Regions from separate parts of the Caldicellulosiruptor obsidiansis OB47 genome, predicted to be linked through region 1. Evidence: riboswitches for the same ligand, from Rfam matches in the RefSeq annotation. Region 1 holds a riboswitch; the other holds the start of a gene.
The links. Region 1 has a riboswitch for fluoride ahead of crcB (fluoride efflux transporter CrcB). Riboswitches for the same ligand answer to the same signal wherever they lie in the genome.
Positions count from the first base shown of each region.

Region 2: another riboswitch for fluoride. It lies ahead of COB47_RS10205 (DUF6062 family protein); the one in region 1 lies ahead of crcB (fluoride efflux transporter CrcB).

Region 1 is NC_014392.1:622,701-639,487, reverse strand. Features, by position in the region: gene COB47_RS02710 (ABC transporter substrate-binding protein) at 1-1, opposite strand, end outside; gene COB47_RS02705 (carbohydrate ABC transporter permease) at 103-1,008, opposite strand; gene COB47_RS02700 (ABC transporter permease) at 1,060-2,001, opposite strand; gene COB47_RS02695 (cellulase family glycosylhydrolase) at 2,248-3,954, opposite strand; gene aspS (aspartate--tRNA ligase) at 4,190-5,974, opposite strand; gene hisS (histidine--tRNA ligase) at 6,022-7,287, opposite strand; gene crcB (fluoride efflux transporter CrcB) at 7,408-7,764, opposite strand; gene crcB (fluoride efflux transporter CrcB) at 7,761-8,159, opposite strand; fluoride riboswitch at 8,252-8,315, opposite strand; gene COB47_RS02670 (IS481 family transposase) at 8,540-9,745, shown strand; gene COB47_RS02665 (cation diffusion facilitator family transporter) at 9,652-10,509, opposite strand; gene COB47_RS02660 (hypothetical protein) at 10,716-11,585, opposite strand; gene COB47_RS02655 (hypothetical protein) at 11,605-12,516, opposite strand; gene COB47_RS02650 (helix-turn-helix domain-containing protein) at 12,542-13,066, opposite strand; gene COB47_RS02645 (phosphoribosyltransferase) at 13,160-13,786, opposite strand; gene COB47_RS02640 (sensor domain-containing protein) at 13,891-15,729, opposite strand; gene COB47_RS02635 (response regulator) at 15,757-16,200, opposite strand; gene COB47_RS02630 (methyl-accepting chemotaxis protein) at 16,221-16,787, opposite strand, start outside.
Region 2 is NC_014392.1:2,174,628-2,191,414, forward strand. Features, by position in the region: gene COB47_RS10130 (iron-containing alcohol dehydrogenase) at 1-82, opposite strand, end outside; gene COB47_RS10135 (winged helix-turn-helix transcriptional regulator) at 227-625, shown strand; gene COB47_RS10140 (gamma-glutamylcyclotransferase family protein) at 669-1,025, shown strand; gene COB47_RS10145 (DUF421 domain-containing protein) at 1,036-1,542, opposite strand; gene COB47_RS10150 (GntR family transcriptional regulator) at 1,760-2,146, shown strand; gene COB47_RS10155 (ABC transporter ATP-binding protein) at 2,143-3,042, shown strand; gene COB47_RS10160 (DUF6449 domain-containing protein) at 3,017-5,026, shown strand; gene cysS (cysteine--tRNA ligase) at 5,050-6,447, opposite strand; gene epsC (serine O-acetyltransferase EpsC) at 6,404-7,108, opposite strand; gene gltX (glutamate--tRNA ligase) at 7,150-8,607, opposite strand; gene COB47_RS10180 (hypothetical protein) at 8,753-8,941, opposite strand; gene COB47_RS10185 (hypothetical protein) at 9,110-9,433, opposite strand; gene COB47_RS10190 (dynamin family protein) at 9,461-11,230, opposite strand; gene COB47_RS10195 (universal stress protein) at 11,242-11,661, opposite strand; gene COB47_RS10200 (cation:proton antiporter) at 11,666-12,796, opposite strand; gene COB47_RS10205 (DUF6062 family protein) at 12,839-13,465, opposite strand; fluoride riboswitch at 13,545-13,619, opposite strand; gene COB47_RS12675 (hypothetical protein) at 13,819-13,980, opposite strand; gene COB47_RS12025 (ATP-binding cassette domain-containing protein) at 14,042-14,389, opposite strand; gene COB47_RS10215 (ATP-binding cassette domain-containing protein) at 14,426-15,025, shown strand; gene COB47_RS10220 (hypothetical protein) at 15,071-15,403, opposite strand; gene eam (glutamate 2,3-aminomutase) at 15,493-16,713, opposite strand.

The DNA.
Region 1 (16,787 bases):
CAAAAACCAACCTCCTACAATTTGATTTTTTTGTATATAAGCTTCAGAATGTTGACTTAAATCGTCAACTCTGAAGCTTATACCCCATTTTAACTTATCACTCTAACCTTTGATAGCACCAATTGTAAGACCTTGTACAAAATAACGTTGGAAAAACGGGTAAGCTAAAACTATAGGTCCCATCCCTAAAACAGCCATTGCCATTCGTGCTGACTCTGTCGGCAAGTCAGTAGGAACTATACCTGATGCTCCAAGTTTAGCTGCAATTTCTGCCAAATACTGGATTTTTTGTTGAACTCTGTACATCATATATTGAAGATTATAAAGTTTTTCTGTTTCTACTAACATAAATGGAAGCCACCAATCATTCCAGTATGTGATAGCTGCAAACAGTGCAATTGTAGCAAGACCTGGCTTTACAAGTGGTATAACAATCCTGAAAAATGTTGTAAACTCACCTGCACCGTCAATCTTAGCTGACTCTATGATAGAATCAGGCAAAGACATCGAAAGATATGTTCTAAAAATCAGTACATACCACATATTCATTACATAAGGTAAAATTAGCGCATATATTGTGTCTTTTAAGTGAAGAACATTTACACAAACTATATACCAAGGAACAAGCCCAGCATTGATTAGCATTGTAAAAAAACCAAGGAATGTGAAAAATTTTCTGTATTTAAAATCTTTTCTGAACAGGATATAAGCGTACATTGAAACAACCAGTACACACAACACTGTTCCAACTAAAGTTACAAATATAGTAATGCCATATGCATGCCAAATTGCTTTACCTTGAGATACCACAAACTCATACGACTTTGTACTAAGACCAACTGGCCACAATCTATATCCACTTTGTCTGATTTTGTTGTCATCGCTCAGAGAAATCGCTATAACAGCCCATAGTGGAACCAGACACGCAAGTGTTACAATTCCGAAAAAGATGTGCAGAATCACTTCTGAAAACATAGATATTTGTAAAAATCTGCTCTTTGTGTGCATACTTTATCATCACCTTTCCATGCTGTTTGTTTGCCCACAAAAGTCTTTTCCTTAAAACAGTGCTTTTTCTGGGTCAAGTCTGCGAACGATGAGATTGGATGTGAGCACCAGAATAAATCCCATTATTGACTGATAAAAACTTGCGGCAGATGCCATTCCTATATCGTTCATGCCCATGAGAGTCCTATAAACATAAGTGTCAATAACATTTGTGACATCAAAAAGAGCACCGCTGTTCATTGGAAGCTGATAAAAAAGTCCAAAGTCTGCATAAAAGATTCTGCCTATTCCGAGCAGAACAAGTACAACAACAAGCGGTGACAAAAGCGGAATTGTAATGTGTCTTATCTGCTGCCATTTTGATGCACCATCAATCAAAGCCGCTTCATAATATTCAGGGTCAATTCCTGTAATTGCTGCTAAATATATGACTGCATTGTAACCTGTATATTTCCACAGGTTTGCAAGTATCAATATCACAGGCCACGGTTTTGTTTCAAAGTACCAAGCAATTGGCTGCAAGCCCAATTTTGGAAGAATCATTGTGTTGAGAATTCCCAAGTCTATACTTAAAAATGCAAATGCCATATATGCAACAACAACCCACGACAAAAAGTATGGTAAAAACATCACTGACTGGTAGAACTTCGCCATAAATCTTGCTCTCATTTCGCTCAGTGCAATAGCTGTTGCTATTGCCGCCAAGTTCCCAAAGACTATAAATGCAAAGTTATAAAGAAGGGTGTTTCTTGTAATAATAAAAGCATCAGGTGTTTTGAAAAGAAACTCAAAATTCTTCAGACCCACCCACGGACTTTTGAGTATACCCAAATCATAGTGCACATCTTTGAATGCAATGATAAGCCCAAACAGAGGTAAGTAAGAAAATGCTATCAAAAGTAAGACTCCTGGCAGTGCCATTAAAAACAGCGGAAAGTTCTTGTTAAGTTCTCTCAAAAACCCGCTTCGATATGTGCGCTGACCGTTTGCCATTTTTGATGCCGTCTCCTTTCTCGAGTTTTTTTATTGAAACTTTTGACTTGGTTTTTCTTGAGGTTTTCGATTATAGTTTACATCCTGTTTTTCTCAAAATGAATTGACAAAATTGCAGTCTTTTTGTGAATTATTGATATTATGATGTGCAATATTTTGTCATATTGAAGGGTCAAAATAATATAAAAATAGCTGCCAGCATTTAGCCGGCAACTTTTTGTTAAAAAATTTTTTCAATTTCATGTATCATAGCTTGCCTGCTAAGTTCAAAACATTATAAAAAATTGTTGCTGCCTCCCCTCTCGAAACGCTCTTACTTGGTGCAAAGGTTCCGTCTGAATCCAAGTCAATAATACCAAGATAAACTGCTAATTTCACACACTCTCTATATTGAGGCTTTATAAGGTCTTCGTCGACAACTTGAATATCATCCACGTTAACCTCTAATTTACCTATCAATCTTTTGTATACTTCGATTGCCAAAGTAGCTACTTCTTCTCTTTTAGTGATTCTTTCAGGGAAAAATTTCTTTTCTTCTTCTTGTTTAAACAAACCATTTTTATATGCTGTATAAACCACATCTGCGTACCAGTCACTACTTTTTACATCAGAAAACCTGCCGTCATATTTTTCAATTTTCAGATTCAATAATCTTACACATAGTGCAGCAAGTTCAGCCCTTGTGATGTTTTTATCAGGCAAATACTTAGAAGATAAAGTACCTTTTATAATTCCTTTTGAATAAAGTTTTACTACTTGTTCATAAAAAATATTATCTTCATTGAGATCTTTAAAAGGACATTTTATTCCTTTGTCTCTCTTTATAGGGTTATATGCAATCCCTTTTATCCGTGCTCTCACATACTCTCCGGATATACTAAGCTCTTTCATATCCCACTTCTTATCATTGCCAGGATCAAGTGAAGTGGCATAATGCATGCCACTAACATACGGGACAAAAGCAGCTGATGTTTCATTTTTGTTTGATAGTGACCAGTTCACCCAGCTAATATAGTTTGCATTTAAATACTCAAGCCACTTATCCGCCTCATCAAGATATGGTCCACCATCACCGCTTGCCAAACTTGTTCCCCATTCGCTCACAAAAATTGGCACACCATTTTCAAATGCCTTTTTCATGTTTTCAAAAACATACCCACCTACAGGATGAGACCCAGAATAAAAATGTACTGAATACATAACGTTTTTATCGTCTATAGGATCTTGAATTGCAAAGTCGGGTCTTTGACTCCAATTGGGCGAACCTACAATTATAATGTTCTGATTCCCCAAACTTCTGAGCATTTTTATGATGGACTGCGCATAAGCCTTTACCTTTTTCCAACCATCCAAGCTATTTTCTACTCCCGGCTCATTTGGATTCGGTTCATTACAAAGTTCATATATTATGTGATAGTCATTGGGAAAACTTGTAGCTATCTCTTTGAAAAAGTCTTTTGCTCTTTTATAAATTTGGGCATTCGGGTCGCCTGGATTTAACACATGCCAGTCAACAATCACATACATGTCATTTTCAATTGCAAGTTTTATTCCCTTTACAACTTTTTCTTTAATGCCTGGATTTGAAGCATAACCACCTTCACCCACATACATCGCAAGCCTTATAACATTGCATCCCCAATCTTTTGAAAGAGCAGCAAACGCATTTCTGTTTACAATGTCACCATACCACTGGAGTCCATGCGTGCTCATGCCACGAAGCTGAATTATTTCGCCTTTCTTGTCAGCTAAATACTTTTTACCGTTCTTTTCGATAATACGGAGCCTGCCAGCAACTGATGGTTTTTTCACCGCTTGGTTACCAAGAAGGTGTGGATATTTCCTACTTTCATATGGTGTATTCTTAGCAAACACAGTAAATATTTGCAAAGTGAAAGTAATTAAAATCACTATTTTTAAGAATTTACTAAATCTTAAAATAGTTCTTTTCATAATTGTATTTCCTCCCCTTTAATCATTACTATTTTGTTATATAGTGTATAAATAATATAATCCATACTATAGGAAATAGTGAACTAAAAAACTTTCATATCTGTTTTAAATTTTTGATCTGATATTTGTAACATCTTGCTCTAAGACATGGTAAAAATTTTGCAAAAAAATAAGGCTCCTGTCCCACCAAAAATTTTCAGCTTTTTTAGGGACATGGAGCCGTGAAAAATTCTTGTTATTTTACAACATCAACTTTGATGTGAAGTTCGCGAAGCTGTTTGGGTTCAACCTCTGATGGCGCATCTGTGAGCGGACATGAAGAATCCTTTACTTTTGGGAATGCGATTGTATCTCTTATCGAATCAAGTCCTAAAAGAAGCATACAGAGTCTATCAAACCCATATGCAATTCCGCCATGTGGCGGTGTTCCATATTTGAACGCCTCAAGCAAAAATCCAAACCTGTCTTGTGCACGTTCTTCAGTAAAGCCAAGTGCCTTGAACATCCTCTTTTGTAACTCTGTTGAGTGAATTCTGATAGAACCACCACCAATCTCTGTTCCATTTAGAACAATGTCATACGCTTTGGACCTGACTTTTGCCGGGTCTGTCTCCAAAAACTCTATGTCCTCGTCCATAGGCGATGTAAATGGATGGTGCTTTGCTACATACCTTCCTTCTTCTTCTGAGTACTCAAATAGAGGAAATTCGGTCACCCACAATAGATTGAATTTGGACTTGTCAAGAAGGTTTAATTTCCTTGCAATCTCAAGTCTGATATTTCCAAGAACGTCAAATACAATCTCGTCTTTGTCTGCTGAGAACAAAAGAAGGTCCCCAACTTCTGCACCAAGTCTTTTTAGAATCTCATTTATCTCTTCTTCCTTTAAAAACTTAACAATTGGCGATTTTAACCCATCACTTTCAACTGCTATCCAGGCAAGTCCTTTTGCTCCAAAATTCTTAGCATACTCAACCAAGGCATCTATCTCACGCCTTGAAAATGTAATCGCACATCCCTTTGCATTGATAGCTCGGACAGAACCACCCTTGTTTGCCGCATCTGCAAAAACTTTGAACTCGCAATTTTTTGCAATATCAGTGAGGTTTACAAGCTCCATTCCAAAACGGGTATCTGGTTTATCTGAACCAAATCTTTCCATCGCTTCCTTGTAAGTAAGTCGTGGTAAAGGAAGTTTTAAGTCTATCCCCAGCATCTCTCCAAAAATGGTCTGTAGTAATCTTTCATTTATTTCAATTACATCATCTACGTCAACAAATGACATCTCAATGTCTATCTGGGTAAACTCAGGTTGTCTGTCTGCTCGCAAGTCTTCGTCTCTAAAACATTTCACAATCTGAAAATATCTATCAAACCCTGCAACCATTAAAAGCTGTTTGAAAAGCTGCGGCGATTGTGGCAGTGCAAAAAATTTTCCCGGAAATATTCTGCTCGGAACTAAATAATCCCTTGCACCTTCTGGAGTGGATTTTGTAAGCATGGGGGTTTCTATCTCTATAAAACCGTTTTGGGATAAAAAGTTTCTAACCACTTGATAAAGTTTGTGTCTAAACATTAAGTTTTTTTGCATATCAGGTCTTCTAAGATCAAGATATCTATACTTTAGCCTTACAGCTTCATTTACATTTATCCCCTCTTCAATTGGGAATGGCGGGGTTTCGGACTTGCTAAATATCCTGAGTTCTTGTGCCCTTACCTCAACCTCACCAGTTTTGATTTTAGGGTTTATTGTCTCAGGTGGTCTTTTTTCAACAATACCTCTAATACCAATACAGTATTCGGACCTTAATGAGTCAGCTTTGTCTAAAAGTTCTTCCCCCATCTTCTCATCAAAGACAACCTGTACAATACCAGTCCTATCCCTCAAATCAACAAATATTATGCCGCCAAGGTCACGTCTTGTATCAACCCAACCTGTTAGCACAACCTCTTTTCCAACATCCTCAAGCGACACTTCTCCACAGTATTTTGTTCTTTTAAAGTCCTTAATACTTTCCACACCTATCACCTTCTTTGAAAATTTTAAAAGTTACAAAAACATCCTTGTTATTTTTGAACTTGTTTTTTCAAATAGTGGCAAGCATTTTTTATTTCAACTATCTCCTCTGAAGATGTCCTCATATTTCTAATTTTGCAAACACCTTTTGCAATTTCGTCGTCTCCAATGATTATAGAAAACTGGCAACCAAGCTTATCAGCATATTTCATCTGGGATTTTAAACTTCTTGACATCTCTTCAATTACAGTTGAAATTCCTTCAAATCTGAGCTTATTTGCAATTTCAAAAGCCTTCCTGATACTATTGTCTCCTACAACTGCCACAAACACTTCTGGAATTTGTGGTTTTACCGGAAGAAGCCCATTTTGTTCAAGCAGCATCAAAAGCCTCTCAACACCTATTGCAAAACCAATTCCAGCAATAGACGGTCCTCCTATTTGTTCTATTAAATTGTCATATCTTCCACCACCGCAGATTGCAAGCTCTTTATCGGAGACTGTAACCACAACCTCAAAAACCGTTTTGGTGTAGTAGTCCAAGCCGCGAACAATAAATGGGTCAACCTTGTAAGCAACCATAGCTGAATCCAAGTAAGTCTTTACCTTTTCAAAATGGTTTTTACAATCATCACAAAGATAATCAATTGGTTTTGGTGCGTCTTTTGCAACCAGCTTGCAATTTTCTTCCTTGCAGTCCAAAATTCTCATGGGGTTTTTATCAAGCCTCTGATGGCAGGTAGCACAAAGCTTTTGAGAATTTGCTGAAAAATACTCTTTTAAATTTTTCACATACTCCTTCCTGCACACAGGACACCCGATGCTGTTGATATTCACAGTAATATTGTCAAGCCCAATGCTTGTAAAAAAATTGTAAGCAAGTGAAATTACCTCAGCATCTGTCACAGGCGAAGAAGAACCAAAATTCTCAATTCCAAACTGGTGAAACTCTCTGAACCTACCACCTTGTGTGTTTTCATACCTGAAAGCTGAAATAATGTAGTAAAACCTCTGCGGCATCGGACGTGATGCAAAACCATGCTCAATAAATAGTCTTGCTGTGGACGCTGTTCCTTCCGGTCTTAAGGTGATACTTCTTCCACCCTTGTCCAAAAAGGTATACATCTCTTTTTGGACAATATCAGTGGTCTCACCCACTCCTCTTTGGAAAAGCTCTGTGTATTCAAATGTGGGAAATCTAACTTCTTGATAGCCATAAAGTTTGCAAATCTCTCTGAATTTATTCTCAACATATTGCCACATATAACTTTCTTCCGGAAGCACATCCTTTGTTCCTTTTGGTGCTTGGATTTTCATTTCCTACTCTCTCCTCAAAATAATTAAGAAGATTAGAATTTGCAATATTTAAATTATATATTAATTCAATTTGTGGTTTCAAGTGATGAGACCTAAAAAATAATCAAAATATAGTAATACTTAGACAAAGCTTGCTAACCAAATTCCCACACCAGCTGCAACTATTCCAAAAATGATAGAGACAAGTACATAAATAAAGGCTTTCATGTGTTTTTCTCTCTTTATATACCTTGATGTTTCAAGCATAAATGTAGAGTATGTTGTAAATCCCCCAAGAAGACCAGTCATCAAAAAAAGTTTGTATTCACCCGAAAGATGTTTTGTTGACAAATATCCTATTAAAAAACTCCCAATCACGTTTATAAACAATGTAGATACAGGATGGTCTTTGTCCATTACTTCTCTAAATATTTTCCCAATTGTATATCTCAAGATTGCTCCAATTACTCCACCAACTCCAACAATGAGATAGTTCATGCCACCCCATACTCCTCTTTTTGCTGTCTTTCTGAAATAGCTCTTGCAAGTTCAAAGCCAAAAATTGAAGCTAAAAGCCCAAGTACAATGGATAAAAGAGGATATATAACAGCAATTGTAAACTCTCTTTTCATTAAAAACTTCACAATTTCAAGTACAAATGTAGAAAATGTTGTAAAGCTGCTTATAAAACCTGTTGTTATCATGTGTCTTAAGGCAGCTGAAATTTTTATGTGTTCTACCGTTATCTCTGCAACAAAGCATAAAACAAAACTACCAACAACGTTTATAAAAAGTGTTGCAAAAGGAAAGTGACTAATACTCATTTGGGATATAAAAAACCGGCTGACTGCTCCGAAAAAAGCACCAATGGCAATTGCTAAAATGTTTCTCATTTTGTTAAAAATACCCCCTCTGCCATATAAAATTTAGGCAAAAAACAGATTATTAAAACGCAAAAAACTCCTACAGATGTTGCACCGCTGCAGCATCTGTAGGAGTCATCAGCCCTCATTGGCATTTATTCAGCGGACTCCATCGCCGTCTGTAAATAATATTATATCATCGAACACAGTTGATTTCAATATAGAGTTTTTGTGACACTCTCGAATAGGTGTAAAGATATTTACCACAGCGAAAGAATGTACGAAAACAATAATGAAAAGCCCATAAAAAGAATTGTGGCTGCCTCCCTCCTGTTTGATATAATAAAAAAGTGTAATATTCCATTCAAAAGAAACATCAAAAAACTACCAGGATGGGAGGGCAGCCTACTATGAATATTATACCATATCATGAACTCAGAAAAATATCTCCTGAAAAGGCCAGAGAATTAATTCGAAAAGTATTTGAGGCAAATAACAAAAACATATCAAAAACTGCTAAAATATTAGGTGTATCAAGACACACTGTAAGAAGAGCAGTATATGGTCCTGTTGAGGATAAGTCTAGAAAGCCTAAAACTTGCCCTAAAAAACTTTCTTCTGAGCTTGAAAATCTCATTATCCAAGAGGCTAAAAAAACAGGATTCAGATACAGACGTCTTTCTCTTTATTTATTCAGAAAATATGGCGTTAAAATAAGTGAAAACACGATAAAATCTATTCTCAAAAGAAATAGTGTGCCGAGAAAGACAAGAAAGACGAAAAAGGGAGAAAGAAGTCTTTACGATTATGAGTCTCTCATCCCATTTTCTGAATTTCAGCTTGATACGAAACATCTTTTAGACAAAGAAAGCCTCCCAAAAGAAGTATATGAGCACATGATAAAATACAATCTACCGTGTTATGAGTGGAACATGATAGATGTTGCTACAAGGACAAGATTTACAGCTTATTCATATGAGCTTTCATCTACTTTTGGTTTTATGTTCATAACATTAGTAGTTTTATGGCTTAGGACACATAATGTAAGAAACCCAATAAGGATAAGATTAGATAATGGAGCAGAGTTTTGTGGTGGGAGCGAAAAAAAGCTAAAGGAGTGGAATGAGATGTTGTCATTTTTGGGAGTAGAGCTAAATCCTATTCCACCAAAAGCAAAACACTTGATGGGTATAATTGAAAATTCACATAGAGCAGATGATGAATATTTTTTGATGATTCATGCTGAAAGATGCATAACAAAAGACGAATTTATGACAAGAGCTCAAAAATGGCAGGATACGTGGAATTTTTATAGACCTCACAATGGTAAAGGAATGAATGGGAGGACACCTTTCGAAAAGTTTAGAGATTCAAAAATTCTGGTCTCCTCCCATGTATTTCAATTTCCTACTTTACTTCTTGAAGACTTATTAAAGAAAGTGGGGACTTTTTATTCTCTGTTCTGTAATAAATTAGGTGGTAAATATGTCTTCACCACGTGCCGAGTTTTTGTGACACTTTCCTATCTCTCATCTTCAGGTTCAATGTGGATTGTAATATACGAATTTGGTAGAACTGATTTTATATCCTTTTCTATCTGGTTACAGAGGTTGTGAGCGTCGATTAAAGTAGTTGAATTTTCCATTCTAATGTGAACATCAATCTCGCGCCTGTCTCCACTTTTCCTGGTTCTGAGCTTGTGAAAGCTTGTAACCTGGGAGTATCTTTTTATTATATTCTCAATTATCTCAATCTCGTTTTGAGGAAGACTCTTGTCAACAAGATCACATAGAGCTTTTTTGGTTAAATCAACAGATGCTTTTATTATCATAAGAGCAACAATGATAGCAATTATCGGGTCTATAATGTACACATGTGTAAGTTTTATTGCAACAAGCCCTAAAAATACTCCGAATGATGTAAACACATCTGTAAAAAGATGCATTGCATCTGCTTCTAAAGCTACTGAATCTGTTTTTTTAGCAACCCTGAAAAGTTTTGTCGATATAAAAAGATTTACAACACCTGAAATCAACATTACTACAAGCCCTGCTTCTATTTTTTCAATCTCTGCACCTTTAACAAATTTTTTCACTGCTTCATAAATAATCATAGCTGCTGCTAAAAATATTAATATTGCCTCAAATGCACCAGAAACATTTTCAAACTTACCATGACCAAAAGGATGATCACTATCTGCTGGTTTTCTCGCCTGCTTTATGGAAAAATATGCAACCAAACTTGCCAAAAGGTCAATACCAGAGTGAATTGCTTCAGAGATAACAGATACAGACCCCATAATACTACCTGCAATAAGTTTGAATAAAACCAGGGCTGTATTAGAAAAAACCGATAAAAGTGCTGCACCCTGCTTTTCCATATTTCTTCATTAAAACCCCTTTCATCATAAGCTTCTTCGCCAACACTATTAAAACAATAAAAAAATCCTGCCAAGACTCATGTTTTGTGTAAAAACATGGGTCCCGCAGGATTTTTTTATCCCTGCTGCCTGGTAAAATTCCCAGGCCCGAAAAGAGCTTTTTAACACTCTTTTCTGACCACTTCGAAAATATTAAATTTTTTATATTACTTGAGCTTTATTTTAACATCAAAGAGGTCTTTTGTAAAGACTTTTTTGGCATCTGAAAAACTATTTATGGTTGTAAAAAGAAGCTTTTCACAAATGATTTCAACCATGTTAATAGGCAAATTGATAAAGGGTGTCACGTTATATATACATATATCTTTCAGAGGAAGAAAATCAACACAAATCTCAGAAAGAAAAAAGGACTTTTTCAAAAATTCAAAATCTTCTACCACACCTTTTTCAGGATAGCATACTATCCCTCTTTTCAACCCATAAGCTTTCTTGTCTAACTCTCTGAACACAAACACTATATCCACATTTTCAAACAATTTCTCTTCTTCCCAGCAGTTTATTATAACTGTTCCGAACTCTCCCAAAAGTTCATCAGCTATTTTTGTCTCTTGAAATGAATCAAATGAAGTATAAAGAATATCTGTATTTTCTGCAAGCTCATATAAAAGTCCATTTTTTTTAGCTTTTTCAAGCCCAATTATTCCTATTTTTCTATTTTTTAAACGTTGACCGTACTTTTTTAATATTTCTCTTACAATATAATATGCAATAAAACAATTAATGTGAACATTTTCTTCATATGTCCAATCAAAGTGTATTACTCTTCCTCTTCTTTGTTGGTCAATAGCCAATTTTATCTTTTTATATCTTTTTGACAAATTTACTGTTTTTGGAAATATAAAGAATTCCAATCTCATTTCTATTCCATTAATTAGCCTTATATACTCTTCGAATTTAGGTTGTGAATTTACAACCAGAAATTTTCTTAGGAATAGAGGAAAAAACTTTGCATATTCTGGAAGAAAAATTCTACTTTCACCTTCTAACACAAAAGTAATAGTATAAATTTTTATCAACCCAAGAAAATATCTTCTACTAATAGAATATTTCTATCCTGGGCTTAAAATCAATCTCTTTTATGAGCTTTTCTATCTCTTCTTGACTCATGTCTTCCAATTTTTTGCCTGTCAGAGCAACTAAAATAGCTTCAACAACATTTGTCCCAAAAGATCTTCCCTCAAATTCAGGTGTTGTAGTAACAAGCATCTTTAGCTTTCTTCTTTTAAGCTCTTCAACATCCTCTTTTGTAATGGTATTTGTGATGATTATCTTTCCTTCCAAATTATCTGGCATGTACTTTTGAATGTATTTATAATCTCCCGCAATGATGTCTGCTATTTCAAAATATTTCCAATACTTTCTAAGCTTTTTGGGGTTTTCTTCTTTTTTATCATCATTGGGATACAACATGCTAAATGGTAATTTTATTATCAATGGGACAAGCAAAGCTGCAAGATAGTAAAACACCCTGAGACTCTTTATCATAAGTGGAATTCCTAAGGCAAACAGGGCATCACCAAGCAAAAGCTTGCATCCAGCCTCATATAGTCCCTCTGCAAGCTTGTATCTATCAAGCGCGCATACAACAAGTGCAGTTTTTCCTTTGAAATCTATTATGCTGTTGTCTTGAAGATATTTTATAACCCACTTTTCAAAGGTATTTTTAACACCTGTGCCATCCACAAGAGGCGTCTTTTTAGCAGCATTTTTTATGGGAATAGCCTCTCTTATGACATAATTTTTACCTCCACCGTAAAGTACAATGTCGATTCCTCCCATACCAAAGGCATCTACCTTGCCATCTAAGGACTTTATAATCTCTATTGCCTTTTTTATATCTCCATCTGTTCCTATTCTTTCAATCTCAAAGTCAATACCCATTATCTTAGCTACTGTTTTATGATTTCTCTTGCTCGAACCAATACTGACACTCACTACTCTTTTCATGCAAAAACATCTCCTTTTCTTTCTTCTACTCCACAATAGAATCTAAAATTCTCTTCAGCTCTTCAACATCAACTTCAACATCATATTTGAGCGGAGATTTTCCCAGAGGTATTGTAATGACCTCACAATCAAGAAAAGCTTTGAACCAGTTTAGTCTAAAGTCCGAACCCATGGCAATTACAATGTCAAACATTTTAAAATTATTTATATATTCACCCATGATATTCAAAAGCTGAGCAGCAGAAAGGGAGTTTATAAAACTATTTCTTTCTTCTTCTGTCATTAAAAGATAGTAATTTATTCCATAGCTCTTCAATACCTGCTCTACCTCATGCTTGTTTTTTACAGGAAATCCGATTGCAGCAATATTTTTGCCCTTGCGTACTTCTCCAAGCCCTTCAAGCTTTGAGATAAAAGACCTATCTATTTTCAGCTTTTCGGCAACCTCAATCTGCGAAAATCCTTTTTGACGAAGGTCCAATATCTTCTTGACTTCATCCACTATTTTTTGAAGACTTATGACCTTATCACCAACTCTATAAAAATCCATCTCTTCATCACACTCAACTGCTGGTTTGATTTTATATTATCACAAAAGCCTTTTTATGTTAACATTTTTGTGCACATAGTTTTTAAAAAAGTTTTAGCTAAGCATCTTTTTAATATCTTCTTTAGAGACCTGTGAAAAGTCGAGGTAAAACTGTCCAACTGCCCAAAATGGCTCGCTGCTTACAATATAAAAAATACCATCACATTCTTTTTCCAGCTCTTTTAACGTCGAAGGGGCAATTACCGGTGTTGCAACGTATATTTTTTTAGGATTTAGTTTTGAAAGAAACCTTATGCATGCTTTTGTTGTTGCACCTGTTGCAATTCCATCATCTACTATTATTGCCACCTTGTTTTCCAAGCTTTTATATTCAACAGAACCTCTATAGCTAATTAATTGTTCCCTTATATTTTCCAAAACTTTTTTCTTTTGGTGTTCTATATACTCTTCAGTTATAGAAAAATATTCTATATATTCACTATTTAAAATCACATCTCCGTTTATATCCACTGCAGCAATAGCAAATTCTTTATTAAAAGGAGCACCTATTTTTTTAGCAATAACAATATCGAAAGGTATTTTAAGCCTATCTGCAACTACTTTTGAAACAACCACACCACCTTTTGGAACTGCAAAAAGCACAGCATCTTGTCTTTCTTTAAAAACCTCTAATTTTTGGGCCAACTTTTCCCCAGCGTCAATCCTGTCTTTAAAAATCATATTTAAAATCCTCTCCTTTTATTTAGAACTTGCTACTTTAATTGAAAAAAAACAAAAAGGCACCTTATCATTTATTTTACCACATTGGTGCCTCTGTAAATTTTTTATTTTCCAAATTCATTTTCTTTAATAAACTTTACAATCTCTTCAAAATTCAAAGGTTTGCTTATAAAGTATCCCTGAACATAGTCACATCCAAGTTCCTTTAAAATTTTATACTGATTTTCTGTTTCTACACCTTCTACCACAACTTTTAACCCCAATTTATTGCAAAGTTTTATTATTGTTTCCACTACAAAGTATGTTTCTTCATTCTCAATCTCCTGGACAAAGGATTTATCTATTTTAACTGCTTCAATAGGTAATTTTCTTAAATAATTTAGAGAAGAATAGTCTACACCAAAATCATCTAAAGCAAATGTTATATTGTACTTTTTTAGTTCATTTATCACTTCAATGGCATAGTTAATATTTTCAATTGCTACTTTTTCTGTAATTTCAAATTGTAATTTTAGATTTTTAATTTTTTCATTTTCCACTATTTGAATTATTGAACTTATAAATTCTTTGTCACTAAATTGTCGTGGTGATATATTTATTGAAATTACAAAGTCTCTATTGAAATAATTACTAAATATTTTGGCTGATTCCAAAGACTGTTTCAATACAATCTTTCCTAAATCCACAATTAAGCCACATTTTTCAGCAATTGGAATAAACTCTAATGGTGATACAAATACCGATTTCAGATAATGCCATCTTAAAAGAGCCTCAAGTCCATAAATCTGTCTATTGTACAGATTTATTATTGGCTGATAAAACAAAATAAACTCATTCAAATCCATTCCATTTCGAAGTTCCTTTTCAATTATTCCTTCTTTTAACGTTTGAATTTCCAGAGAAGGTTTAAATACTTCATATTCATTTAATCCTTTTTCTTTTGCCTTTATCAAAGCCAAATCACATTTTCTTAAAATAGATGCTGTAGAATCATTAGCATCGTCAATTACAGTCGCTCCTATATTGTAATTTACTCTTATTAAATTGCCATTGATATTATATATAACAGTCAATTGAGATAATAAATTTTCAATATGATCAGAAACATTTTCAACTTTGCAAATTATAGCAAATCGATCAAAACCTATCTTGAACACTTTGCTTTCCTTGCTTAATATATCTTCAATTCTCTTACTTATTTGAACAATTAATTCATCTACAAGGTCATATCCATACATAACATTTAATTTTTCTAAATTTCTTACCTCTAAAAAGATTAAATAAGTATTGTCTCTATCAACATTACTAATTCTTAAATTCAACCATCTTATAAGTGAATTCTTATTTGGTAACTTAGTAAGTTCGTCAAAAAAAGCCAAAAACTCGAGCTTGTTTTTATAATCCTTTATTATTTCATCTTTTTGTTTCAAAACAATATCCTGTTTCGATAATCTGAATTTTAAACTCTCACTTTCTTCATTTATCTTATTAAACTCTCTTTCATATTTTTGAATCTTTTTATTCAATCTTTCTATCTCATCCAAACTAAAACCTATAGAAAGAAAAACTTTTCTATTACTTTCTGCAATCTCTACTCTGGAGTTACACCATAAGAATGTCTTTTTTATTCCATTCACGTCTTTTACAGGATTTACATAATATTTAATTTGCTCATTATTTACTAATTTTTTATAAACCCAATTCATTTCTTCTTTTTCTTTTTCATCAATAAAAATATCAATCCACTTTTTCCCCTCTACTTGCTCAGGCAAATATCCAAGCAGCTTATCACCGCTCTCTTTAAACTCTAATATTGTTCCATCTTCAGTCCAGATAACTATTACATAATCGCTTATATTGCCAAAATAACCTTTCAAGTTTTCTACAAATACTTCTATCTTCCCACCTTGTATCTTCTCATATATCTCTTTTCTTAAGCTCATGGAGAGATTACCCCCGCGCAAAAAAATTCATCGTCTTTTAAATCTATCAATGTAGCGTCTGATATTATCAAAAAATGTATTTTTTGAATTTTTTGTTTCATCATTTTTTATAACATTCTCAAATCTTTTCAACCATTTTTCAGTTTCTAAATCTTTTACAATAAAATCTTTTGCCCCTTTCAAAAGAGCTTTTCTCACTGTATCTTCTTCCCCTTTAGAACTTATAACAATTATTTTTGCATTTTTGTCATACCTTAATATCTCTTCCATTGCTCTGATTCCGTCTAATTCGGGCATTTCAATATCCATTGTTACCACATTGGGTTTTAGTTTATTGTAAAGGTTTATAGCTTCAAGACCGTCACTTGCTTCTGCTACTACTATCCCTTTGAGTTTTTCTTCAACAAATTTTCTTATAATTCTTCTCCAAACCGGTGAATCATCTACAATCAGAAAGGTTATTCTTCCCATAGTATAACCTCTCTCATTTTTTAAACTTTTACAAACTCTTTATTTTCCTTAAATTCTTGTTCTACAATCTGAACAGCTTCAGTGTGAATATTTTCAAGCACTCCAACAATCTCTTGAATGCCAGCAAAATGCTGTTTTATCTGATTATATAGCTCTTCTTGATACCCTAGCACCGAACTTATGAGGTTACTGAGAGAATCAATCTCATCTGTTATCTCACGTGTACTGTTTTCTAACTCCTTAATCCTGTTTACAAAATTTTCAATCTTTTTATTGTTTGCATTTATATCATCTACAACATTTGCCATTGCTTTGCTGATTTCCTTAAGATTTTGTTTACCACCATCTGCAAGTTTTCTCATCTCAGATGCCAGTAAACTGAATGTTAAAGAATCTTTCATTTTGTTAGCTTCAATCTGGGCATTCAAAGAAATAAATGAAATTTCTTTTACAATATCGTTAATAATTCCTGCAACTCTTTCCATTTTCTCAATATGATTTGAAAGATTTAAAACATCCTTTGATAAATCTCGCATCTGGTTCAAAATAAGATTTATATCTTCAACAGATTTGGAAATCTTATTTTT
Region 2 (16,787 bases), 980 kb from region 1:
TTTCATCTTTGAGTCTATCCAAACTTCCTGGACCAAACAAAATTTTAGTGGGCATAAAGTAATTGAATACTAAATTTTCCATGTTTTTTACCTCCAGAATACAATTTAAAACTTTATAAAGTAAAATTTCTTTAAGTTTAGTATAATATTTTTGTCATCGGTTACAAGAGTGCACTTTTTGGATATAAAGTATCATAGATGATACTAAAGGAAGGTGTTTTGCGTTATGGCTCAAAGACAAAAGGTCAAAGAAGCAACATGCGAAATAGAAGTAGCATTCGAGGTAATAGGTGGAAAATGGAAACCTCTTATCCTTTGGTATTTGGGCGAATATGGTACTCTCAGATTTGCTCAGCTGCAACACTTAATTCCAGATATCACTCACAGAATTTTAACAAAACAGCTTCGCGAACTCGAAGAGCATGGTCTTGTCCAGCGAAAAGTATATCCTGAAGTTCCTGTGAAAGTAGAGTACAGCCTAACTGAAAAAGGAAAAGAAGTCTTGCCAATTTTGGATATGATGTGCGACTGGGCTGATAAGCATGATTATTTTGGATATAAACTAAAATATTGCCTTTGCAATGATGAAGTTTGTGATATCAGTGAAGATGGACAACCAAAGTAAAAGAAAAAATTTACTTTTTAAATGTGCTGTGAGGTGACAAATTATGTATCTTTTTGTTTATGGCAGCCTTCTTTCTCATAACAGTCACAATCATCTTTTAAATGGCTGCAAACTTGTTGGAAAAGCAGTTTTAGAAGGCTATGGACTTTACAAAGTTAGCTGGTATCCGGCAATTGTACCAAAAAAAGATGCAAAAGTGGCAGGAGAAGTATATGAGGTTGATGAAAAAACAATAAAGGAAATAGACAACTTTGAAGATGAAGGTAAGCTTTACAAGCGGCAAGTGGTTGAAGTCATTTTAAATGGAGTTGAAGTTCTCAGAGCGTGGACATATGTATATTTACTTAACGTTGATGAAAAAAACTATATTCCTTTTGAAAAACAGCCATGGAGAGAATAGGTAAAATATCTTATTCTCTCCTTTTTATTCTCACTGGTATTTTCTTTTTAACATACTCACTTTCAGCTCTTTCAGAGATAATGCTGATATTGCCATCCATCTCAAAAACAGCAAGCTCAACATCGTCAAGTGAAGCAACACCGTGCTCTCTCACTGTCTCAAGCAGCTCATCTTTTGTAATCTTTGCTTTAGCTAAATTTTTTTCATTGATTTTTCCTTTATACACCAATAATAGAGGCTCTCCCTCAATCAAACGTTCTATCTTTGGAAACCTGTACACAATGAGCTTTATAATATAGTTTACAACAAACAATGAGGTTGCAGCAACAAGCCCGCCTGCCAGACTCGAATCTGCTCCCACCATGGCATTTTGCACAGAATTGCTAAGAAGCAGGACAAAAACTAAATCGCTAATTGAGAGTTGCGAAACATCTTTTTTGCCAAACAGCCTGATGGCAAAGATGATAAACAGGTATATTGAAATTGAACTAAAAGCTATATAGAGATATCTTAACATTTTCATTTGACTCCTCTTACCTAAGTTTTAAATGGTGATCTTCGAATCTTGTCTGACTTTGAAATATTCTTTTTCTTCTAATTTTATCAAACTGCCCTTCAAGCTACAATACTTTCAAAAAGTTTCTACAAAAAGCTTTACACATTTCAAAAAATCATTTATAATATAACTGTATTAATACTGATAGTACAGTTAATACAGAAAAGTGGTGAAGTAAATGTTTGAAATTGACTGGAAGAGCAGAGTACCCATCTACAAACAGCTTGTGGAAAGGATAAAAGAACTAATCTTAAAGGAGGTTTTGAAAGAAAATGAACAACTTCCATCGGTGAGGTCTCTTTCGAAAGAACTCACAATCAATCCAAATACAATCCAAAAAGCATATCAAGAGCTCGAAAGAGAAGGTTATATTTACTCAATTCCTGGCAAAGGAAACTTTGTCGCACCTGTAAAATCAAAGATAAAAGCTGAAAAAGAAGAAAAGATAAAATCTCAGTTCAAAAAAATTGTTTTTGAGGCACTTTTTATTGGTATCTCAAAGAACGAACTTATCAAAATTATTGAAGAAATTGAAAAGAAGCTATCAGGAGGCGATAAATCTTGATAAAGGTAGAAAATGTTTGTAAAAGGTTTGACGAGACTGAGGCATTAAAGGGAGTAACTATAAAAATTCAAAGAGGTTCTATTTTTGGTATTGTTGGAAGAAATGGTGCTGGTAAAACTACCTTGTTAAAAATTCTGACAGGGGTATACAAAGCAGATAGCGGTTCTGTTTTTTGTAATGGTGAACCTGTTTTTGAAAATCCGCAAGTAAAGTCAAAAATATTTTTTGTACCAGACAATCCCTACTTTTTTAGAAACTTTTCAATTTACAATATGGCAAATTTCTATAAAGGAATTTATAATACCTGGGACAGCCGCCACTTTGAAAATCTTCTGAAGATTTTTAATCTTCCACTGAAAAAAAGAATCTCAAAATTCTCAAAAGGTATGCAAAAACAATGTGCAATCCTTTTTGCTCTCTCTTCACGTCCAGAATTGCTTGTACTGGATGAACCTTTTGATGGTCTTGATCCTGTTATAAGGCAGAGTGTAAAAAAGCTTTTAATAGAAGATGTTGCAGATAGAAGTGCATCAGTAATTATATCATCTCACAATTTAAGAGAACTTGAAGATTTCTGCGATACTATTGCAATTCTTCATGAAGGGAAAATTTTGCTTTGCAGCAATATAGAAGAGTTAAAATTAGATACTTGCAAAATTCAAGCTGTGTTCAAAAAGAATTTTCTACCTGAAAGTTTGAATAGATTCAAGGTAATCTCTTACTCTAAAAAAAGTAATATTGAGGTAATCATTGTGAAAGGCAACAGAGAAGAAATTTTAGATACATTAAAAGATTTTGAGCCGGTGTTACTTGATATTTTACCCCTTTCGCTCGAGGAAATATTTATTTACGAAATGGGAGGGTTGAAAGATGAGCTTACCCAAATCATGGATTAATAAAAAATTACTTTTTGTTACTCTTAAAAGATTTTGGTTTGTAGGAGTTATATACTTTTTAGCTTTATCAGTAATTCCATTTTCTATTATTCTATTCGATTTGCCTTTAATTTCAAAATACCCCGACAGTTATATAGTTTCTAAGTACACTGTAACAAGAAATCAGGGATACTGTATTTTTGTGAGTTTACTTATTTGTTTTGCTCTTAGTGCATTTGTATTTAATTATCTTCATTCAAAAGATGCCGCAGATCAGCTTCATAGTCTTCCTCCAAAGCGAATAACACTTTACATCTCCAACATCTTAGCTTCTTTTTTATTACTTTTGCTACCTATTATACTTAATACAGTAATTTTATTAATATTAAAGTTAAATCTGTTAGACAAATTTGAAATACAGTTAAAAGAGATATTCTTCTGGGGCTTAAATACAACTGCCGTCGCAAGTTTGTTTTTTTCAATTGCAACTTGCTGTGCAATTATCACAGGCACACCCTTTGTCCAAATTTTCTTGAGCTTTGTTGTACTTATGCTGCCATCATTTTTATATTATACCTCCATTTTAAATCTCAAAAACTGGTTATTTGGCTATTATCCCTCACCAAATAGCGCTGTCGTTGAAAAAATAAATCCTCTTTTAATAATGTTTACACCTGTATCACCTTCTTCTCCACTAAAGCCTGTTGAATATACCGGCTTCTTTAGTATTGCCATTTTTTTGATTGTCCTCGGTAGCATATTATACAATTTTCGTAAAATTGAAAATGCCGGGCAATCCATAGTATTTGAGTTTTTCAAACACATCTTCAGATATGGAGCTGCTCTGTGCGGCGCACTTTTAGTAGGACTTTATTTGCCTTACATTGGACAAGGAAAATCTTTCTGGTTGGCAATATCAGGATATTTGATCATTTCTTTTGTATGCTTTTTAATTGCTGAAATGATTCTGAACAAAAAAGTCAATGTTTTCAATAAATCTCTTTTGAGATATAGCTATTTTGTAATATTTTTGTTCTTAGCAATAGGGATGATAAAACTGGACCTGTTCGGATTTGAAAAGTACGTTCCGCAGGAAAAGGAAATAAAAAGTGTGGTTTTTAAAGAATACTTTTTTATAGGAAATCACTCTGAAGATATAAGTACTTTTGAAGACCCCAAAATAGTAAAAATGGTTATAAACATTCATAAGCAGATTATTAAACAAAAACAGGAAATTGTAAAGGAAAAAGATTCAAATTCTCCATACAAAACTACTCTTTATATAAGCTATAACTTGAAAAACGGGAAAAAGATACAAAGAGAATATTCTGTTGATATTCAAAAATTTTCTCATTATTTAAAACCTCTTTATGAAAATCATACTTTTAAATATAACCTTTACGAAATTTTTAAGGTATCGCCTATAAATGTTCAATCAGTATTATTGAGTAAATACAGTAACTATTCTTCAATACAAGATAATTCTTTAAAAACTCTTGTTAAATCCTCTGATATACCTGAACTATTAGAGGTTTTAAAAGAAGAGATATACAATAAGAAATTTGAGGATATGATAAACAATACAAAAGACCAGTGGGGTGACATCGAAATTGACTTGAAAACACCCATTTACCATGGCAAAATTCCATTTTCAAAAATTGTGATACCATTTGAAAAAAGCTTTACAAAGTTAGAAAAATGGCTGGCTAAAAAAGGATATATTAGATTTGCTCGTATTATGCCAGATGAGATAAGTTATGCTCTCATAGGAAAGTCAAACAATCCAGATAAACTGAGAAATACCTTGGTGGGTAACCCAAATTTAGCGAAAATAAAAACTGGAAAAAAGATAACAGATAAAGTCTTGATAGACAAATATTTGCGTATGTGTGAAAGTCCATGTAATTTTTTTAGTTACATCACTTCAAAAAAGGAGATATATTATATTATCTTTTTTGGAAAATCATCTAAAATAATATACACAGGAATTTTGAAAGATTTATAAAAAAACCGGGCTTTTGCCCGGTTTTATTTTATTCTCTCAATCTTTGTCCCCTGAGGGGTGTCAAGAACAATATATCCCAAGCTCTTGAGCTCATCTCTTATTCTGTCGGCTTCGGCAAAGTTCTTTAACTTTCGTGCCTGATTTCTTTTCTCAACCATATCTAAAATCTCCTGTGGCACATACTCTTCTTTTGAGCTATATTGCTCTAAAATTCCCAGTATACTGCAAAGTTCTTTTAATACATCTTTAGCAAAAGTCAAAGTTTCTTTTGAACAAAAGTTAGCATGTGTATTGATTTCCCTTACCATTTCGAACAAATACCCTGTTGCCTCGGCAGTATTCAAATCATCTTCCATTGCCTCTATAAATTTTGCTTTAAGCTGTTCAATCACAGTTTTTAGCTTATCATTATTTTCAGATGAAGAAGTTTCATTTTGAATCAAAAACTCAAGATTTTCGTAGCAGGTATAAATTCTTTTGAGTGCCACCTCTGCCTGTTCAATCAAATCAAGAGAAAAGTTCAGAGGCTTTCTATAGTGCGCCTGAAGCATGAAAAGCCTCAGAGCTTCTGGATGGTACTTTTCAATGATTTCTCTCACAGTAAAGAAGTTTCCCAACGACTTTGACATTTTTTCATTGTTTATATTAACATACCCATTGTGAATCCAAAAACGTGCAAAAGGTTTTCCTGTCGCTGCTTCACTTTGTGCAATCTCATTTTCATGGTGAGGAAAGATTAAATCCTGTCCACCTGCATGAATGTCAATGGTCTCGCCAAGGTATTTCATTGCCATAACAGAACACTCTATATGCCAGCCAGGTCTTCCCTCACCCCATGGTGAGAACCACGCCGGCTCACCTTCTTTTTTAGCCTTCCACAAAGCAAAATCAAGCGGATCTTCTTTCTTTTCGCTCAGATCAACCCGCGCACCAGCCACCAGTTCTTCAATATTCTTGTGAGAAAGTTTACCATATTCGGCAAACTTTCTTGTTCTAAAATACACGTCACCATCAACCACATATGCATAGCCTTTGTCAATCAACTTTTGTATCAAGACTATCATATCAGGGATTTCTTCTGTTGCTCTTGGATTTTTGGTTGCTCTTTTTACATTGAGCCTGTCTGCGTCTTTGTAGTATTCTTTTATAAACCTTTCAGCAAGTTCAAATACGGTTATCCCCTCTTTGTTTGCTCTGTTTATCATCTTGTCTTCAATATCAGTGAAGTTTTGGATGTATATTACCTCATATCCTTTGTATTCAAAATATCGTCTCAAAGTATCAAATACAATCAAAGGTCTTGCATTGCCGATATGAATAAAATCATATACAGTCGGACCGCACACATACATCTTTACTTTGTTTTTCTCAAGAGGTTCAAACTCTTCCTTGGTCTGGCTGAGAGTGTTGTAAAGTTTCATACTCTTTTAATCTCCTTTCATACTCGGCAAGTTTTTTCTCCAAAGCTTCTATCTTGGCTTCAAGGCTGCAAATCTGCATTGCAAGCGGGTCGGGAAATCTTATCTGGTCAAGCTGTTCTTCAACAGTTGGCTTTTCCTTTTTCTCTTTTCTGACAACTCTTCCTGGCACACCAACCACAGTTGAGTTCTCTTCAACCTCGCGAAGAACAACTGCATTTGCACCAATTTTGGTATTATCTCCTACTTTGAATGGTCCTAAAACCTTTGCACCAGCACCAATTAAGACGTTGTTTCCAATTGTTGGATGGCGCTTGCCTTTTTCTTTTCCTGTGCCGCCCAATGTCACGCCCTGATAAATCAGAACATCGTCGCCAATCTCAGCTGTTTCACCAATCACAACACCCATGCCATGGTCTATAAATACCCTTCGACCAATCTTGGCACCGGGATGTATCTCAATACCAGTTTTGTGCCTTGCACGCTGGGAAATCCACCTTGCAATGAAGTACATCCTGCGGTTGTAAAACCAGTGAGCTATTCTGTGGTATATAATAGCCCACAGGCTTGGATACAAAAGAGTTTCCAGCCTGCTCTTGCAAGCCGGGTCCTTTTCCATGATAACATCCATCTCTTCTTTGATCATTCTGAAAAATCTAAACATACTCTCAAAAACTCCTTTGCAAATCCATAAGAATTCTTAATTTAATTATACCACGTTTTGAAGAATTCCAATCGTTTTAGTATGTTTTCTTTCCCTACAATCTCTATTATCTCCACAAGCTCAGGTCCGTGAGTTTTGCCGGTCAACACAACTCTTATCGGCATAAATAAGTTTTTGCCCTTGTAACCTGTCTCTTTTTGAATCTCTTTGAAAAGCATTTTTATACTATCTGAATTGAGATTTTCCACATTTTTTATCTTATCTTCGAATACACTTATCAAATGCTTTACATGCTCCCATTTTAATACCTCTTTGGCTTCATCTTCTTCTATTTTGACTTCATTATTAAAGAAGATATCTACCTTATCTTTAATCTGAGATAGATAATCCAGTCCCTCATACACAGATTTTACTATTTTCTTTAGCCATTCAAACTTTTCTTCTGCATCTTTTTGAGTAACATACCCTGCTTCAATAAGATATGGAATGCACATTTGAGTAAGTTCATCCAGTGATTTTAGCTTAATGTGCTGGGAGTTTATATAGTTTAGCTTATCAATGTCAAATATTGCAGGGTTTTTGGAAACCCTGTCCAGTGAAAAATTCTTAATCAGATAATCCATATCAAATATTTCTTTATCCTCTGGTGGTGACCAGCCAAGCAATGCCAAAAAGTTTATAAGCCCTTCTTTTAAATACCCTTGTTCTTTGTACTGTTCAACCCAAGTAGAACCATGGCGCTTTGACATCTTTGTTCTGTCTTTCCCTAAAATCAAAGACACATGAGCAAACTGCGGAAGATTGAAGTCAAGAGCATTGTAAATTAGAATCTGGCGCGGAGTGTTTGAAAGATGCTCCTCACCTCTTATAACATGCGAAATCTTCATCAAATGGTCGTCTATTACAACTGCAAAGTTGTATGTTGGAATTCCATCAGACTTGACAATTACAAAGTCGCCTATATCATCTGACATAAACTCTACATCTCCACGCACAAGGTCATGAACAATTATCTTAACACCTTCTGGCACTTTAAACCTGACGGTTGGTTTTCTCCCCTCCTGCTCAAATCTTCTTTTTTGCTCTTCTGTTAAATTCCTGCACTTGCCAAGATATCTTGGCATCTGTCCCTGACTCAGAAGCTGCTGACGCTGAGCCTCAAGTTCTTCTTCACTGCAGTAGCAATGATATGCATATCCTTTTTCAAATAAGACGTCAACATATTTTTTGTAAATGTCCACTCTTTCTGTTGATCTATAAGGTCCATGAGGTCCTCCTACCTCAACTCCTTCGTCCCACTCAATCCCAAGCCATCTCAAGCTTTCGATGATAACCTTTTCAGACTCAATAGATGATCTTTCTAGATCTGTATCTTCTATCCTTAATATAAACTTTCCACCATATCTTTTGGCAAAAAGGTAGTTGAAAAGTGCTGTTCTTGCACCTCCTATGTGAAGATGCCCTGTTGGACTTGGTGCAAATCTTGTTCTGACTTCCACTTCTTTCAGTCCTTTCTTCTGGAATTTTATAAATTATTCTCTATCTTAACAAGTGACTTATTCTTAAAGATAAAAACATATTCTCTTTTTAAAAGTATAAACTTTGAAAAATTTGTAGTCAATCTAAAAATAAAAGAGATGAATATTAGAAGAGGGATGTTCTGAGTTTATCAATTACAGCTTTAAACATATCATCAACAACAGTATTGTACTCAACAACAAATGATTTTGTTTCACCATTTACAACCCCGCCTATTTTTATCCATGAATATAATAATATAGAACCATTTTCAATATAACTTATATTTTGAATAGGATACAAAACAGCTTCCACTTTATTTTTTACCCTCTCAAAAAATATAACCTTGTCAGCGTATAACAATATTAACTTCTCATTTGTTCTTTTGCTACCCCATCTATCAGCAGGGGCACATATGCCTATTAAAAAAGAATCTAAATATGTTCAATTAAAGCATTCAGGACACACATATCTCATCTTTCTTCATTCCTTAAAACCCAAAAGTTTTTTTAGGAATCTATTTTCTGCTTCACAGCCATTTAAACTCATTTCAAGTAACTTATTTTCTTTTTCTAATTGAAAATTTTTAAATTTAATAACTGAATACTGTGAAGAAAGCATAAGAAGTTGCCTTCTTAAATCATCTTCTTCAGAATTACTTTGTTGTAATTGATATGCCTTTATCCCCATTTCAAAAATAGCACGATAAGCATCCTCTTCGGTGTACGAATCTTTTTCAAAATCTTTTATCAACTCTTTAATCTCTTCTAAGCTTTCTTCACTAATCTCAAAAGAAATTCTAACCATAATAAACACCTCAATTTAGTTAATGTTTTATATTGTTAAATCGAAAATAATTTGAGAGATTTTTTCCTTTAATTTTGTAATTTTCTCCAACACCTTTTGATTGGATTGCATCTTCTTTTCCAGCTCACTTTGGCTCTTATTAAAATCTTCTTTAGAATTTCTCAAAAGCTCGGTTATAATGCCACAAACCTGGGATATTTTTTCCTCCATATCAATCTTAAAAGCATCAAAACTTTCTTCCATTCTTCTTAGAAAATCATACCTGATTCTACCGATATTCCTATCAACATCAATTTCAACCCTGTCAAGCACTCTCTTTAAAATAATCCTTTGAGCAAGTTTTTTGGGCAAAAGATAAGTAAAGTATACAGGATCAATCTCCAATGCCCCAACTTCGTAGCCTATTTTGTAAGTAAATTTACTTTGTGCCACAAGCCTTTGCAAACCTTCATAGTATTCTATATCAATAGAAAAGAGCTGTCTTGCCCTTTCCTTGATACTATTTATTACCTCATTTATTTTCTCACAATACCTCGACAAAAGGGCTGAATACTTATTTTCGATTTGTTTTTCAAGATCACTTTTCAACAGCTCAAACTCTTCTACAATAGCCTTCTCAAGATATTTCTCAAGCTGCTCTTTTTGCTCAATTTTTTTAAGTCTTGCAATTGATGGATAATAATCATCTATCTTTTTAGTTATCTTAACTACAAGTTCCTTCTTTATTTTCTCCATCTCGTCATCAAAACTTTGTAAAATATCATTCATCTCAATTTTAAATAGCTTATAAATTTCAATCTTGTTTTGATTTACCTTATCCAAAAACTCACTAAATTTTTCTATATTTTCTTCAAGTTGTTTTATTGGCATAAGCTTGAGTTTCAAATCATTTTCTAAAAACGCTTTGCAAACTCCCAAAAAAACATCTAAACTTTTTAGGTTGCTCAAGATTTTTACTTTTTCCTTCTCTTCCTTTAAAAATTGTTTTAATTCTTCCTCAAAACTCTTTATGTAACTTTTTCTAATTATTTCTTCATTTTTAGATATCTTGCCTTCAAGTGCCATCTTTGCTGAAAGAGGAAAGATATTTATATTTTCTTTCTTTGTAATATCCTTGATTACATTAGTTGTAAAATTCACTATCTCTTCTATTTCATTTTTGCTCGTCAAATCAGATTTGTTAATTACAAAGAATATTTTGTGTACATTTTCAGCAATCTTAAGTAGAAACTGTTTTTCAATTTCAGTAATTGGTGGGTCAACAGATAGTACAAACACAACTGCATCTGACCTGTCAATAAATTTGTATGTCACATCTGTATTGTGCTGATACACAGAACCAATTCCCGGTGTATCAACAATCACAACATCTTTATTCAAAAAATCAAACGGATATCCTATCTCAATTGTATCCACACCTTTTTGATTCTTAGGATTCCCTTTTTCTGTGCAATATAGATCAAGCTCATCGACTGGAATTTCTTTTTTTACACCACTTTCAAAAATTACATTCACTTTAACCTCAGGACTGTAATAAATCTTTGTTATTACTGAGGTCAAGGGAAGAACCCCGGTCGGTAGTAAATTTGCACCAAGCATGTAATTTATAAGCGTCGATTTTCCCCTTTTAAACTGACCCAATACAACCAGATAAAGTGCATCCTTTTCAATCTTTTCCTTAATATTTCCTGCTAACTTCTTAATAGATTCTGAATCAATTTCATTTGAAATCTCTTGGACTTGCTCAGTAAAGTTTCTAATCATATCTTGCACAACATTATATTCTATAGTCCTCATCCTAAATCACCTCATTTTATCACCATCACAGAACAATGTGCGTGTCTTACAATGTTTTCAGCAACATTTCCAACAATATACCTTGCAACACCGCTTCTCCCTCTCTGCCCAACAATGATAAGGTCTGCCTTGATACTCTCTGCAAAGCTTACAACACCATTTGCAGGATGTCCTGGAACAATTGTACAGTTTATTTCAATTCCTTCACTTTTTGCCCTCTCTATTGCCTGCTGCTGTATTTTTTCATAATACTGACGTGCATCATTTAGTATACCGTTCAGTTCATCTTTTGTCTCCACAAAATCAGGTATATGCGCAACAGAAACAATGTGTATACTTGATTCGAACATCTTTGCAAGCTCAAGCGCTACCTCAAAGCCTTTTTTAGAATGTTCAGACCCATCATACGCAACAACAATCTTTTTATACATTGTTCTAAACCCCCTTATCATTTACTTCTTCATTATTCTGAGGATTGAAAAACTTTTGAGCTATCATTGTTGGCACAACCGCACTCAATATTACAGCAGACACTAAAATAGAATACTGACTTTGAGTTATTATCCCCTTGTTCAAACCAAATAGCGCTGAAATTGTACCAAAAGTTAAACCTGTTGACATCAAAAGGGTTGTATAAATCCCTTCTTTCTTTCTGTACTTGAACATTACTGTAAATGGCCTTACACCTATATATTTTGCAATCATCTTGACAATCAGAAAAGCCAAAACTATCCAGATATAATTGATAACACCAAATGTTACCTTGCTACCAGCTTTTAGAAAGTAAAAAGGAGTAAAAAGTCCAAATACCATGGCTCTGAGCCTGTAGAGAAGATCTTTTTGTTTTGCGAAAAATGGTGACATTGCAAGTCCCAAGATGTAAGCAGGCAGTACTGCTTCCATATTAGAAAGATTTGCTATTCCTCCGCAAAGCAGTATTAGTAAAAATAGATATTTTAATTCAAGTTGATATGTTCTATTTCCAAACTTGTTAAAGAAAGGTTCTGTGTACTTGTTTGCTACAATTGTGGCTATTATCATAACAATTATAAACACCAGTATCCACCAGTTGTAATTAGCAAATAAAAATCCAAGCATTAAAACTGTTCCGAGGTCATTTATAAAACATGCTGCCAGAATAACCTTGCCAAGCTCTGTTGTGTTGAGACCTGTCTCTATCATCACAGCATACACAACTGCAACAGATGTGGTTGAAAGTGCAATTCCTGCAATCTGAGCTGCTCTCATATCCCAGTGGAAAATCCAAAATGCCGCTCCCCATGCAAACAAAAAAGGCATCAAAAATGCAAAGATTCCTATCAACATGCTCTCTTTGAACTTGTTTTTTAAAACATCATAATCAATCTCTGCTCCTGATAAAAATGTCAATATGATGCTTCCCATACCAGCTAAAAAATCAATCCACTGATTTGTGTTAAGGTGCAGCAGATTCCCTGCAAGAAACCCAACAACTATCTCTACAAGTGATATGGAAATACCAGAAAAGTAAGCTAAAAATCCTGCAAACAGAGCTATTGCCATCCACTTCGAAAACTCCAGCCACATCAAAATCCCCCCTGTAGTTATTTGAAAAGTGGTTGAAATTGACTAATCTTCAGAACCTGCAACAAACCTGACTGCCATGTGCCATGACTTTACTTCTTCAGAAGTGTAGTTTTCATGAATGTTTCGGTAATCATTCTTTTCCTTTATTTTCTCAAGATGAGTTATTATCTCATCAATTTTTCTTTTAACAATAGATAGAAGTTCATTTTTTGTTGAAGACGAAGTCATTTTTTCTAAAACCTGATCAAGATGTCTTTGACATATAAATCCTTTTTCTGCAAATGCTACTTTAAACTTAGGTTGAGTTTTAAAGTAGTGAGAAAATGCTCTTGTATAAGTGTCTTCAAAATTCTGTTCTTTTTCGCAAAATACGCAAATATTTTGTTCTTGATTTTTCTTTTTACGAGGTAAAATATCTACTCTATGATTGTTTTTGAAACTATTTAGCAAATCTGAATATATAATAGCATGAGCAAGCACATCTCCAAACGACTCTAATTTTCTTGCATGAGATGAGCATATTCCTCCTTTTCTGATTCTGTCACGCAGACTATAGTCGTTTACAGACTCATAAAGAAAATCATCAAAGAATTTGTTCATTGCCTTATTTTTTAGATGGCAAATTATACACCTGTCCTCTTTCATATTTTCTATCATCTCAAAATACACAATATCCAAAGTACATCCCCCCTATCTTTGAAAAAGTTCAAACTCTTTTAAAAAAGCAAAAAACTCCTGCCCGCACTTTATACGGACAGGAGTTATCAGCCAACAAGGGTATTCCCCGTGGCATTTTAAGGCGAACTCCATCGCCTCTATATTAACTTTTAAGTTCTGTGCATAATTTCGTAGACCCTTCGGAACAAAACGTATAAGTATATTTTAACAAAAATTTTTATACATTTCAATAGACTTGCTAAAACTTCTAACTATATCAGGTTTCCCTGCTAAAAAATAACTTTTGTCTTCTTTATATTACAAAACAACCAGAGCCTCCTTGCACAAAACAGCAAAGAGGCTCTTTAAAAAACATTTGACTCACTTGCCCCAAGGTCTATTCCCCCCAGCAGTGCAAATGATACATTTTGAACCTTGTCGGAGCTGATGTTTTCAATCCTGAAAATTTCTTTGCCAATTCTGACTGCCTTTGGTGGATACATCTCTTTGATTTCCCTTCCCACCATCAGGCTTACAACCTGGTCAGGATTTGTCTTTTCTGTATTTAGTGTTGAGATGTATCTGCCATCACGAAGATTTTTCAGAAAGTCTTCCTATGTATATATTCTCAGCAACAGTAAGATGAGGGCAGAGCGCAAGCTCCTGGTGAACTATGCTAATTCCAAGATTTTGAGCATCTCTCGGAGACCTTATTTTGACCTTTTTACCCTCAAGGTATATCTCGCCTTTGTCTGGAAGAAGGCTTCCTGAAATAATGTTTATCAAAGTTGACTTACCAGCTCCGTTTTCACCAACTATTGCATGTATCTCTGCCTTGTTTACTGAAAATGAAACATCAGAAAGTGCCACAGTGCATGGAAAAATTTTTGTAATTCCATTTAACCTTAAAAGTTCGCTATCAGTGGAGCTTTTCATGCAAATCTCAATCCAATACTTTCAAAATCTCTTGGAATATTTACTGTACATCAGGAGCTTTTATATTTCCCTCACCTTTCTGTTGCTGAAAACATCTTTATTGACAATAAACCGAAAAATAAACTTGGTTTTGTAAGCTATAAAACTATGATAAAACAGGCATCAGAAATCTTAAGTAAAATGGGAGTTTATATAAACCCTGAAACACTCTGTAAAAACCTTGGGCTTTCTCAGCTTCAGATAATTGAAATTTGTAGAGCACTTGTTCAAAATGCAAAGGTTTTGATATTTGATGAGCCAACGGCAGGGCTCACAACATATGAGATAGAAAATCTTTTTAAAATAATAAAAGAGCTAAAAGAAAAAGGAATTGTAATAATATTTGTGACAAACATGGTTGAAGAAGCTCTATCTATCGCAGACAGGGTAACAATCCTGCGCGACGGTGAGGTTTATAACATCATAAATGAGCTTGCAAGAATTGGCTGTGCTATTATTTTCATCTCTTCTGACTTTTCAGAGCTGATTGGTATGTGCGACAGGATTTTGGTACTTCACAAAGGCAAAACAGCCGGGGAGTTTTCTAAAAGGGAGATGGATTATGATAAAATTTTAAAGACAGCAATGGGAATATAAAAAAAGATGGCATCTGCCATCTGAATACTGAAAATTTTATTGTTTCTAGTCTGAACAGTCATTTGAAGAAACAATATTTGATTTTCCTCTAAACTTTTCACTTTTCTTATCTGTGTCAAAATCCTTAATTAATTCAAGTTTTTTGACAAGTATTTGTTGTTTCTGGATAAGTCTTTCGAGTATTTCAGCAACTGATTTTTGTAAAGCAATAATTTTCTCGAAATCATCAGGTTTGGAAAGTTGATGTGAATCAACAATTTTTTTAATCTTCTCAGCTTCTGCATCTATAAGGTTTGCAATTGCTATCTCTTCTTTTGCAACAGAGGTCAGTACTTCATTTACCGCATTCTCTCTTGGATTATCACCATGCACTGACATACTACATTACCTCTCAAACTATGGTTATATATAAATCATAATATGAAACACAGGCTTTAAATGTTAATAGTCTTCTCACTTTTCTGCTCTTAATTTTCAATTTCAAAAACCTCACCTTCCCAGTTTCTCAAAACTACTTTGTCTTTCCCAACATAAAGCAAATAATTGGGCAAAATTGGTGTTTTCCCTTTGCCTTTTGGGGCATTTACTATATACGTGGGAACTGCCATCCCTGATGTTCTTCCGCGCAAACTTTCGATTATTTCTATACCTTCTTCAATTGCCACCCAGAAATGCGATGTTCCTTTTACTCTTTTTGGATGAAAGATATAATATGGTTTTACCCTAATTTTCAAAAGTTCTTGGTTAAGTTTTCGAACAATGTACTTGTCGTTGTTGACTCCATTTAACAAAACCATTTGATTGCCAAGCGGCACTCCAGCGTCTGAGAGCATCTCACAGGCTTTTTTCGATTCTTTTGTTATCTCACGCGGATGGTTAAAGTGGGTGTTTATATAAATAGGATGATACTTCTTTAGCATATCAACAAGCTCTTTTGTAATCCTCTGTGGCAACGTTACAGGTGCCCTTGTTCCAATTCTGATTATTTCAACATGAGGTATTTGCCTGAGTGATCTTAAAATCCACTCCAAAATCTCATCAGAAAGCAACAAGGCATCGCCACCTGTAATTAGAACATCTCGAATGTGAGGGTTTTTTGCCACATACTCTATTGCATCTGTAATATCGTCTAAGGATGCATGTGTGTCAGTCTCGCCAATGAGCCTTCTTCGCTGGCAAAATCTACAAAACATCCCACATATATTTGTCACCTTTATTATAAGCCTGTCTGGGTATCGCTGAGTAACTATCTTTGTTGGAGAGGTGTGCTCTTCGTCCATTGGGTCAAGCTCTCCTTTTTCTATTAGCTCTAAACTGCTTGGGACTGATTGCTTTTTTATTGGACAGCTTGGGTCATCTGGGTCAATTAGCGATAAATAATAAGGTGAGATTGCAAAACGGTAAACCTTGGCTACCTCTTCAATTTGCTGCGCTTCTTTTTCATCAAGATTTAAAAGTTCTTTTAGTATTTTGGCTGAGGTAATCATATTTTTCAGCTGCCACTTATAATTTCCCCAATCTTTTTCACTTGCTCTAAAGTAGGAAAGAATCTTTCTCTTTTGATATTCAATCCTTTCCTCATCCTCGATGCCAGTTTTGATTGTGTCTCTGACTTCTAAGTAGTCTTTAATAGCTTCTTTTAACTTTTCAAACCTTTCGTTGGTGTTGATAACATTTAACTTTTCCATATCTATAAAACCTCCTTTCGAAATATTTGCCAAAAATAAAAGCAGCCAAACTCCATAACCCCGGAATTTGGCTG